Regions from separate parts of the Paenibacillus sp. CCS19 genome, predicted to be linked through region 2. Evidence: riboswitches for the same ligand, from Rfam matches in the RefSeq annotation. Region 2 holds a riboswitch; the other holds the start of a gene.
The links. Region 2 has a riboswitch for FMN ahead of SBI19_RS18845 (DMT family transporter). Riboswitches for the same ligand answer to the same signal wherever they lie in the genome.
Positions count from the first base shown of each region.

Region 1: it holds a riboswitch for FMN, as region 2 does, so the genes downstream of both, ribD (bifunctional diaminohydroxyphosphoribosylaminopyrimidine deaminase/5-amino-6-(5-phosphoribosylamino)uracil reductase RibD) here and SBI19_RS18845 (DMT family transporter) in region 2, are expected to answer to the same signal.

Region 1 covers NZ_BTCK01000004.1:19,894-25,495, forward strand. The annotation lists gene ribH (6,7-dimethyl-8-ribityllumazine synthase) at 1-197, opposite strand, end outside; gene SBI19_RS04770 (bifunctional 3,4-dihydroxy-2-butanone-4-phosphate synthase/GTP cyclohydrolase II) at 236-1,432, opposite strand; gene ribE (riboflavin synthase) at 1,447-2,118, opposite strand; gene ribD (bifunctional diaminohydroxyphosphoribosylaminopyrimidine deaminase/5-amino-6-(5-phosphoribosylamino)uracil reductase RibD) at 2,124-3,254, opposite strand; FMN riboswitch at 3,541-3,745, opposite strand; gene SBI19_RS04785 (peptidylprolyl isomerase) at 3,961-4,392, opposite strand; gene lysA (diaminopimelate decarboxylase) at 4,458-5,602, opposite strand, start outside.
Region 2 covers NZ_BTCK01000029.1:16,151-21,752, forward strand. The annotation lists gene SBI19_RS18840 (AI-2E family transporter) at 1-527, shown strand, start outside; gene SBI19_RS18845 (DMT family transporter) at 630-1,604, opposite strand; FMN riboswitch at 1,745-1,889, opposite strand; gene SBI19_RS18850 (ATP-binding protein) at 2,045-3,235, opposite strand; gene SBI19_RS18855 (transglycosylase domain-containing protein) at 3,462-5,516, opposite strand.

The sequences.
Region 1 (5,602 bases), on a different contig from region 2:
ATTTTCTGCGCTGCGAACGGAATTTCGAATGCGCCTGGCACCCAAGCGATTTCGATCTCGGAATCTTCTGCGCCGTGACGCTTCAACGCGTCAAGTGCACCGGACAGCAGCTTCGTCGTAATAAATTCATTGAAACGTCCAACTACGATACCATATTTCAAGCCTTGCGAGATTAAATGTCCTTCATAATGTTTCATTGTTCATCTTCCTTCCGATTAGATACGATTAAATTAAATTAGATGCAGTAATCGTCATATATTTTGTTCAACGTAACCCGATCAACGACCTCCAGGCCATAGCCTTCCAGTCCTTTAATCTTGCGCGGGTTATTCGTGAGCAGACGCATTTTGCTTACGCCAAGATCCTTCAAAATCTGAGCTCCGATGCCATATTCCCGCAAATCCGGATGAAATCCAACTTTCTTATTCGCCTCGCCTTTGTCGAATCCCTGCTCCTGAAGCTGATAAGATTTTAATTTGCTCAGCAGACCTTCGCTTTTGGTATCCTGCCGCATATAGAGCAGAATGCCATTGCCCGCTTCATTAATCTGACGCATTGCCGCATCAAGATGTTTGCCGCAGCTGCATTTCTTCGAATGGAACACATCGCCTGTTAAGCATTCCGAGTGAACGCGAACGAGCGTCGGACGATCCGGCGAGATCTCGCCTTTGACGAACGCCAGATGGACTTTGTCGTCAAGTTGATTCGAATATCCGATGACCGTAAAGTCGCCATATTCGGTCGCAAGCGGTGTCTCGACTGCGCGTTCCACCAGCCGTTCTTTCCCGTTACGATATTTAATCATCTCTTCAATCGAGATCAGCTTCAGGCCATGCTTCTCTTTAAACTCAATCAGATCGGGCAGCCGCGCCATCGTTCCGTCTTCTTTAATAATTTCGCAAATGACCGAGGATGGCTTCGCTCCGCACATATTCGCAAGATCGATCGCTGCTTCCGTATGGCCAGCGCGACGAAGCACGCCGCCTTCCTTCGCGATAAGCGGGAAGATGTGGCCCGGTCTGCGAAAATGCTCCGGCTTCGCCGTTTCGTCGATAAGCGCCATAACCGTCATCGAACGTTCATGTGCAGATATGCCTGTTGAAGTGGATACATGGTCTACAGAAACCGTAAACGCCGTTCCGTGGTAATCGGTGTTATGATTCACCATCGGAGGCAGATTGAGCGCTTCTGCACGCTCGCTTGTAATCGGTACACAGACAAGACCGCGCGCTTCAGTAATCATGAAGTTGATCGCTTCCGGCGTTGCTTTCTCCGTCAGCACGATGAGGTCGCCTTCGTTCTCCCGATCCTCATCGTCGACGACGATAATCGGCTTGCCCTGTTTCAGATCCTCAATGGCTTCCTCGATCGAATCAAAATATGCAGACGTATCGCCCAGCAGCCGCTCGGCGCTTTGTGTATGCTCTGACATGGTCAATCCCTCCCTTACATAAATCCATTATCCACCAAGAAAGAGGCGGTCAAACCGCTGCGTCCTGTTGGACGCGCACTTCCTTCGCTTCCTCGGTAATGAAGCAGATGATCAATATATTTGCCGAGAATATCCGCTTCGAGATTGACCGTATCGCCCGGCTGCTTATCAAAGAGCGCTGTCTGAGCAAGCGTATGTGGGATGACCGATACGGCGAACGAACCTCCCTCTGCACGAATAACCGTAAGCGAAATGCCATCGATCGTAATCGAGCCTTTAGGAATCACATACTTAGCGAATGGTTCTTTATCATCCGCACGAATGGCGAACACGATCGCATTCGCATCAACTGTGCGCGAGACGATTACGCCTGTGCCATCGATGTGACCCTGTACGATATGGCCGCCGAAGCGTCCACCCGCTGCCATCGCCCGCTCTAGGTTAACCTTCGAGCCAGGCTTCAAGTCTTTCAAGTTCGAATGACGATACGTCTGCGGCATTACATCTGCTTGGAACGTCGAGCGTGTATACGAGGTTACCGTCAGGCAAACGCCATTAACCGAGATGCTATCGCCAATCGCAACTCCTTCAAGAACATGAGAAGCTTCGATCGTCAGCACCATCGCTTCGCCAGAACGAGATGCGCTGCGAAGCTTTCCTACTTCCTCAATCAATCCTGTGAACACGCCGATCAGCTCCTCTCTGCAGCCCTATGCCGATTGGACGGATAACCGACGATTGCCATGTCATCGCCATGCTGCTCATATGTGACGGCTTCCAGCGTGATAGCGTCCGCCATCTTGTCGAAGCCGCTGAACTCGAATGCCGCTGGCGCCGCTGCGCCGCCGCCGATCAACTTCGGTGCGATGAACAAGGCAATCTTGTCTACAAGCCCCGCCTCCAGCATCGAACCATTCAATCGACCGCCGCCTTCCAACAAAATCGAACTAATCTCTCGCTCGCCGAGCGACCGCATCGCTTCGGCAAGATCGACCCCAGGCCCGTCGCCGCAATCAATGACTTCCACGCCTGCCGCTTGCAGCACGTTGCGTTTGTCAGCATCAGCGCTAGCGGTTGTAAGCACGATTGTAGGTGCTTCTCCATCGGTTACGACTCGGGCATCCAGCGGAATCCGAAGCTTCGAATCGACAATGATGCGCGTCGGATGCAGCGCAGGCACTTCAAGCCGCGTCGTTAGCTGCGGATCGTCCGCCAGCAACGTGCCGATTCCAATCATAATGCCTGCATTGCGATGACGCATTGTATGTACAGCTTGTCGTGACACAGCACCCGAGATCCAGCGGCTGTCACCTGTACGAGCAGCGACCTTGCCATCCAACGTCGAGGCAGATTTGAGTGTAACGTACGGCAATCGCGTCAGAATGAACTTATTGTACGCTTCATTCATCGCTAGAGACTGATGCTCAAGCAGACCATGCGACACTTCGATTCCCGCTTCCCGCAGCCTTGTGACGCCGCTGCCTGCCACTTGCGGATTCGGGTCTAACGCTGCAATGATGACGCGTGCCACCTTCGCTTCTATCAATCGATCGCAGCAAGGCGGTGTCATCTTCCGATAATGACTGCATGGCTCGAGCGTCACATAAGCAGTTGCACCCTCTGCTTCCGCTCCGGCCATCCGGAGCGCATTCACCTCGGCATGACCTTCGCCCCGCTTCAGATGCGCGCCAAGTCCAACGACACGCCCTTCCTTCACAATGACACAGCCAACGACGGGATTGATACTCGTCTGACCGCTTGCGCTTTCTGCCATCTGCAGAGCAAGTTTCATATAAAATTCGTCATTCATGATTGCAGACATTAACAAAAACCCCCCGACCGGCAGACTGCCGACGGGGGGATGGGTAACGCATGCGCTTGTGCGCTGGCGTTATGCATGTTGTGAAAAACATTCAAAAAGCCGCATACGCAAGGTGAAACAACTGTCACCGAAATTTAAACGGCACAGTGTGTTTCAGTCCGAAGAAATATAAGCTTACGTATAAGAAAAAAACTTATAAAAGTCTTATATTTCAAGCGAGGGTCACGATACTAACCTTGTGAAAAGGATAGCAAAGAAACCCGTACGAATGGCGTACTTGTTGAATGCTTCCCTTCTCCCATCCAGACTATACTGTCGGTCCCGGAATTGCACCAGGTCCACCGAAGCCTCTTCCACATGAAGACACGTAAGAAATTACGAGACTTCGGGTCACGGACTGACGCCGGAAGCTCGCACCATACGAATGGTAGCATATACAGCTTCCAGCGATCACCGCCGGTTCGGAATTTCACCGTACCCCGAAGGAAAGTCGCCTATTGTATTACATATTCGCCGCATTAGCGCGGCAACGATATAGTTTCGTAAACTATACCATTCAGTTTGTCATTTTGCAAGGTGAAACGACTGCTGCAGTGCTTAGGCAAGCCTCGTTCCCGATATCCGCCTTGGATTTCAAAAAGCCGCGGGACCGTCGACATTCGAATGTCGTGTCCCCGCGGCTTCTAGAGGAAGGGTGTAATCGCGATTATACTTCGACGATTTCAACCTTTTCCATTTTGTCGCGGCCTTTGAAAGCGTCAACTTGATCCATGCCTTCAGCAACTTTGCCGAATACAGTGTGAACGCCATCGAGGTGCGGTTGTGGCTTGTAGCAGATGTAGAACTGGCTACCGCCCGTATTACGGCCAGCATGTGCCATTGCAAGCGTACCACGCTCATGTTTGTTCGGGTTGATTTCACAGTCGATCGTGTAGCCAGGGCCGCCAGTGCCTGTGCCGCTTGGGCAGCCGCCTTGCGCGACGAAACCTGGAATAACGCGGTGGAATACAAGGCCGTTGTAGAAGCCTTCGTTAGCCAGCTTCTCGAAGTTCGCTACCGTATTCGGTGCATCTTTCTCGAACAGATCAATCTTAACGACAGCGCCGTTCGAAAGCGTAATGTGTGCTTGTTTAGCCATTATCGTTCAACTCCTGATTCCTCAAATGATCGCGCGATGCTTCGCTCTGCGATACACGATTTTGCTTATACAGTCGTCTTACGAAGACGCTGTGGAATAACGTCGTTAGCTACGATGTCATTCAGCGATTCGCGTTTAACCGCCAGCGATGCTTCGCCGTCCTTGACGAATACGACAGCCGGACGACGAATCCGGTTGTAGTTGCTCGCCATTGCGTAATTATACGCTCCTGTGCAGAATACGGCAAGCAGGTCGCCAGACTCGGATTTCGGCAGCTCAAGATCCCAAATGAGCATGTCGCCGCTCTCGCAGCATTTGCCGGCTACGGAAACCGTCTCTTCGTTTGCTTCGTTCGCACGGTTCGCCAGAAGCGCGTCGTACTTCGAGCCGTACAGAGCAGGACGCGGGTTATCTGTCATGCCGCCGTCTACTGCGATATATTTGCGCACGCCTGGAATTTCTTTGTTCGTGCCGATCGTGTACAGCGTCGTACCCGCGTCGCCGACCATGCTGCGGCCTGGCTCGATCCAGATCTCTGGCGTTGGGTAGTCGGCAGACGTGAAGTTCGAGATGATCGCATCAGCAATTGCGTTTACATACGTTGCAAGCGGAAGTGGCGTGTCGCCTTCAACATAACGGATGCCGAAGCCGCCGCCTACGTTGATAACAGAGAATGTTTTGCCGAGTTCGTTGCGAACTTGAACAGCGAATTTCGCTACTTTATCAACCGCCATGCCGAAGCCTTCAACTTCGAAAATTTGCGAGCCGATATGCGAGTGAACGCCGAGCAGGTTCAGGTTCGACAGCTTCAGCGTCTCTTCGATCGCGCGGAATGCCGTGCCGTTGCCAAGGTCGAAGCCGAACTTCGAATCTTGTTGGCCTGTCGAAATGTAGTCATGCGTATGAGCTTCTACGCCTGGCGTAATGCGAAGCAGTACGTTAGCCGTCTTGCCTTTGTCTGCTGCAAGAGCGTTGAGCAGGCTCATCTCGATGAAGTTGTCGACAACGAAGCAGCCGATGCCTGCGTCAAGCGCCATGTTGATCTCGTCAGGCGTCTTGTTGTTGCCGTGGAAGTGAATACGTTCAACCGGGAAGCCGGCTTGAAGTGCCGTATACAACTCACCATCGGAAACGACGTCAAGCGACAAGCCTTCTTGCTCTGCGATTGCGCACATAGCCATAACGCTGAATGCTTTGCTTGCGTATGCCA
Region 2 (5,602 bases):
AATTACGTAATCGTTCGTTCACCGTCATGCTGGAGATGAATCACCAGATCAGCTCCTATATTCGCGGGCAAATTCTTGACAGCCTTTGTGTCGGTGTACTTTTATACATTGGTTACTTAATTATAGGATTGGATTATTCACTCGTTCTGGCTGTCACTGCAGCCTGCACGAGCGTCGTTCCTTATTTGGGGCCTGCGATTGCAATTGCTCCAGCGTTAGTTGTCGCCATGGTTACCTCCCCGATCATGCTGTTGAAAATGGTCGTCGTATGGACGCTTATTCAGCTCTTCGAAGGTAAACTCATTACGCCTCAAATTATGGGCAAAGCGATGCGCATCCATCCGATCACGATTATTTTCGTTATCCTTACGGCCGGGAAGCTATTCGGAATTGTCGGCATTATTCTCGCGGTTCCGGGGTACGCCATTCTGAAAGTTATCGTGACCCACTTGTTCAGGTGGTTTAAATCGTATTCAGGCTTATATGAAGCGAATAAGGAACCCGATTATGAGATTCCCAAATCTTGATTGTACATAGCAGTCGCTTAGCAGATAAAACAAAAAGTCGCGAATCATCGCGACTTTTTGTTTTGCGTTCATATAGGTTATCACAGACTGGATTGCGGTAAATCAGATCGCCGCGGGTCTGACGATTCCTTCCGATCTGGCTGAACGTTCTTGCTGGCGTGATATGATAAGCAGCGTCGCCCAGATTAGGATGAAGCCAATGATTTGGGTGAAGGTCGCTGCCTGCTGAAACACAACATAGTTGATCAGCACACCAACCATCGGGAAACTTAGTTCCGCCAGTGTGGCATAAGAAGCCTTGATGGCGCTCAAGCCCTTGTAGTACAGCAGCAAGCTCAAAAGTCCTGGCAGCAGCGCCTGCAGCAGCAGATTGAGGGCGACAAGCGTCATACCTTTTGCCTCGCTCGGAAGCGTCCATGCTTGGTGTTCTCCAAGGGTCAACGCAAGCAGAAACGGGAGCGCTAGAATAAAGCGAAGCGATGTCACCGTCTCGTAATTGACAGCTTGCAGCAAGTACCGACCCATGACGGTGGAACCGCCCCACAGCAGTGCCGCTCCAATCGCCATCAGACTGCCTGTCTGCAGCATTTCGCTATAATCGGAGAACGGGAGCTTCAGGCCAAAGGTCAGTAAGTATGTGCCTAGTATCGCAATGAAGAACAGCATGCCGAATGATTTCGGTAACCTCTCCTTCAACAGCCACTTGGCCATCAGGATAGCGAACAAGGGTTGGAGCTTCTGAAGCAGAAGAACCGAGTTCAAATCGCCTGCTGCCAGCCCCTTCGTGAACAGAACGGTTGCAAGTGCGGAACCGCCCCATGAGACGAACAGAAGCGCACCGAAATGGCGAAGCTTGATCTTGCGGAGCTGCTGGCGATGCTTCCACAACACCGGAGCCATGAACAGCACTAGAATGACGTGCTCCATCAATGCAATCTGAGTCGAAGTAAGATAATCGAGCAGCAGCATGCGGAACAGCGGGTCGACTCCCCATAAAGCGGAGCCAAGTACGACAAACCCAAACGCGGGTTTTATCGCTCGTTTGTTGAACAATGGCGAAGAAATCAAGTTACTCATGGTTGAATGCTCCTTCTCGTGCATCCAACCTTCAGGGATGATATGGCTTATTATGGAGTTGCTAAAGAAAAGCCCCGTTTCGTAATGACAATACGAAACGGGGCTGGCCAAATAGAACATGCCGTCGGCATGCTGTATAAGGCGATCTTCTCCCATCCGGACTTTACCGTCGGCCTTGGATTCACACCAAGTCAGTCTCTGTGCCGCTAGTCGGCTCGGAGAGTCGCGGGCTTAGCTATACAGCTTCACCGCCGGTCAGGAATTTCACCTGCCCCGAAGATCAGTATGCAATAATGGTTTATGACTAACGCTACATTACCTCTCATGCTGTTCTGTGACTATGTTATGCATCACGTGAACGATAAAAAAGTAAGTAGCAAACATTTTTTATAATCATAAGTTCAACAGCGGCTATTGTCAAGCACCGAATGATGGAATCGTTAATTGATTTGCGCTGCATGACATTTAGGAAATGCAACCGTAAACGTCGTCCCGCTGCTATTGCTCTCAACCTTGATGTCCGCCCCATGGCGGCTAATGATTTCATAACAGATCGACAAGCCTAGTCCGGTGCCGCTGCCTTTGGTCGTGAAGAATGGTGTTCCAAGTCGCTCAAGCACGGAAGGCGGCATCCCTTCTCCTTCGTCCTGCACCGTAAATCCGACCGTATGAGAATTGTCGAACAGCTCGACGCGGATTTCTGCTCCTACAGGCGAAGCTTCCAGACCGTTTCGAACGAGATTGATCAACACCTGCTGAATTTCCTTCTTGTTCATGCAGACGTGCGATACCGCTTGCTGTTCGAAGGTTAACCTCTTCCCCCTCATTAAGGCATCTGCTTCGAGCAGCGGCATCACTACCATGAATACATCGAGCAGACCGCTCATCTCGCGATCGTCGGTAGGTGATTTGGACAAGGATAGGAAATTGCCGATAATGGCGTTGGCACGATCCAATTCGCTGATGATGAGATCGTAATGCGGGCTGAGCTGCCCCGTCGGCTGAAGACTATTCATCAATTGCAGGAAGCCTCTTACGGTCGCGATCGGATTCCTCACCTCGTGGCTGATGCTTGCAGCCATTTGCGCTACTAAGCTCAGCCGGTCTAGTCGTTCTAACTCGCTGCGAAGCTTTAACTGTTCTTCGTTCCGTTCCGCAACTAAGCTCTCGAGATATTCTTTGTCCGCTTTCATTTGACGTTCTTGCAGTACGAATTCTGTAATGTCCTCCGATGTGGCCAGTACGCCGAGTACTTCCCCCGCTTCGTCAAGAATCGGCGACGTGTTCCAGACCGATATCATGCGGTGGCCATCCTCCCAGACAAGCTCGAGCACCTCATTAAGGACTTCGATTTTATGTCGGGCAGTTCGCTGCATCGGCATCTCATCGGGTGATATCACGATCCGGTTTCGATATACACTAACTTGCGGTGGAGTGGTGGATGAATGCGAGAAATCCTCGCCTTCCGATACACGGAGCATTCGGGCAGCCTTCCGATTATGTAGAATCGTTGTGCAGAGCGGATCCGTCGCGATGGAGACGCCGCCAGGGCATTTACTGAATATATCCCAATATGGGGATGGAATCATGTAAGCGTTCGTTATGTTACATTCAGTTGATTGTTCTAGCATAAGCTCGAACCCCTCCTTCGTCGACCGGTTCATGATGAGCGAAAACGACCGTTTCATATTCATCCATGTTTATTACTAGATTACGACTCAATCGTTTCTTCATTATCTATTCAACTTGAAGGAAACATATCCTGTTAGTATAAGTAACTTGAAACAAAACAAAAACACGTCTAATTATAGATGTGCTCAAAAAAAGCCGCTGTTTATGCGGCTTTCAGGTGCTTAATCAATCATCTTCATCCTTCTTCTTTTTTCCTTTCCCCTTCTCATGTTCCTTCTTCTCATCTTTGTCCGAGTGCTTCTTGTTTTTCTTCTCCTCTTTATTAGGCTTAGCTTTCTCTGGTTTCTCCGGCTTATTCTTCTCTCCTTTTGTGATTGATGATTTGGCTGCAATACCCGGAGCATTAGGAAATTTCATGACCGCTTCATCTTTAAGCGCTTCGCTCATCAGCTTCTGGAATACAGCTGCGGCAGCCTTGGAGGTCGTCGTCAAATAATGACTTGTATCCGTATGGTCATAACCAAGCCATACCGCACCGACAAGCTGAGGCGTAAAGCCGACAAACCAGTTGTCCTTCATGCCTCCGTCCGTACCCGGCATTTCTGTAGTGCCCGTCTTGCCGGCTATCGGTCTACCTGCTATTGCAGCTTCGACGCCTGTACCTTCAGTTACCACACCTTCGAGCATTGACGTCATCGTTCTTGCGATTGCAGGATCGATAATCGCTTTATTGTTATCCGTTTCGGCTGAAGCCACGATCTCGCCATCGGCAGTTTCGATCCGTGTAATGGCATGGGCAGCTATTCTTGTCCCATCGTTCGCAAACACACTGAAGGCTTCCGCCATATCAAGCGGAGATACGCCTTCCTGAAGCCCTCCCAGCGCAAGTCCAAGGTTTCGGTCGGCATCCGTAAGCTCTAATCCGAATCGATTGGCTGCTTCCATCCCGGCGTCAATCCCTAACTCGTTCAAGAGCTTGACAGCTGGTACGTTATAGGAGTGAATGATGGACTCATAGATGGATACCTCGCCGTGGTAACTGCCGCCGGCGTTACGAGGTTGGTATCCATTAAAGTTGACCGGTTCGTCGATCAACGTATCATTTGGTGAGTAGCCATGCTCAAGTGCTGGTGTATATACCGATATGGGTTTCATTGTAGAGCCAGGTTGTCGCTTCAACTGAACGGCGCGGTTAAATGAACGGAATGGCTGCTCGCCGCGGCCGCCGACAAGCGCTTTGATGCCCCCATCTCGGGGGTCGACGAGTACGGCACCGCTTTGAATCAGTTGGTCCGAGCTGCTTGCCGGGAAATTGCTGTCTTGTGCATAGACGCTCTCGACAGCTTCTTGCATTTGACTATTAAGGGTCGTATAGAATCGAAGCCCTCCCTGCAGCACCTCATTCTGAGTAAGTCCATACTTCTCGCCAGCTTCGCGAATCATGGCATCGATGTAATAAGGATACTTGATCACATTGCTGTTGTCCGGCTTCGAGCTGCGAATATGCAGCGGCTCCTTAATCGAAGCGTCATAAGTGGCTTGATCAATCTTCCCTTGATCTTTCATGAGCTGCAGCACAACATTCCTTCGAGCTTTTGCTTCATCAGGATGTCTGTACGGTGTCAGAGCGGACGGTGCTTTGATGATTCCGGCAAGCAATGCGGATTCCGACAACGTAAGCTGCTCGACCGGGACGCCATAATAGATTTCAGCCGCTTTCTTGATCCCCCAAGCTCCCTCGCCAAAATAAATCTGGTTCAAATAAAACGTCATGATTTGTTGTTTGCTGTAATTTCTTTCGATTTTCTGCGCGAGCAGAAGCTCCTTCCACTTGCGCGTCCAGGTTCGTTCTTGTGTTAGGAAAACATTTTTGGCGAGCTGCTGCGTGATCGTGCTCGCCCCTTGTACCGTGCGGCCACTCGATAGATTCGATATCAGAGCGCGGCCAATGCCTTGCAGATCAGTGCCGCTATGTTCGAAGAACCGTTTGTCTTCTACTGCTACAACCGCTTCGATCAATTGCTGCGGCAAGCTGTCGTATTCGACAGGTTCGGACTTGCTAGGCGAGAGGCGAAGCACTTCCTCCATGTCTTGATCATATATGATGGTCGCCGCAGGCAGCGGTTTCATCAGCAGCGATACATCCTGTTTCGTCACCAATTGATTGAAGATGACTATACCTATCGCGGTAATCGTGATAGCGCCTAGCATCGCGATTGCGATGATCTTGTTCCAAGCTGATTTTTTCTTTGTATTCTTGTGACGACTAAATGAATGCATGCGATTCCTCCAAGCCTATTCCTCATGATGTGGTCTTGGATAATACTTCGCAGGCGTAATCGATTTTCTGTACGTTTAACGATTCT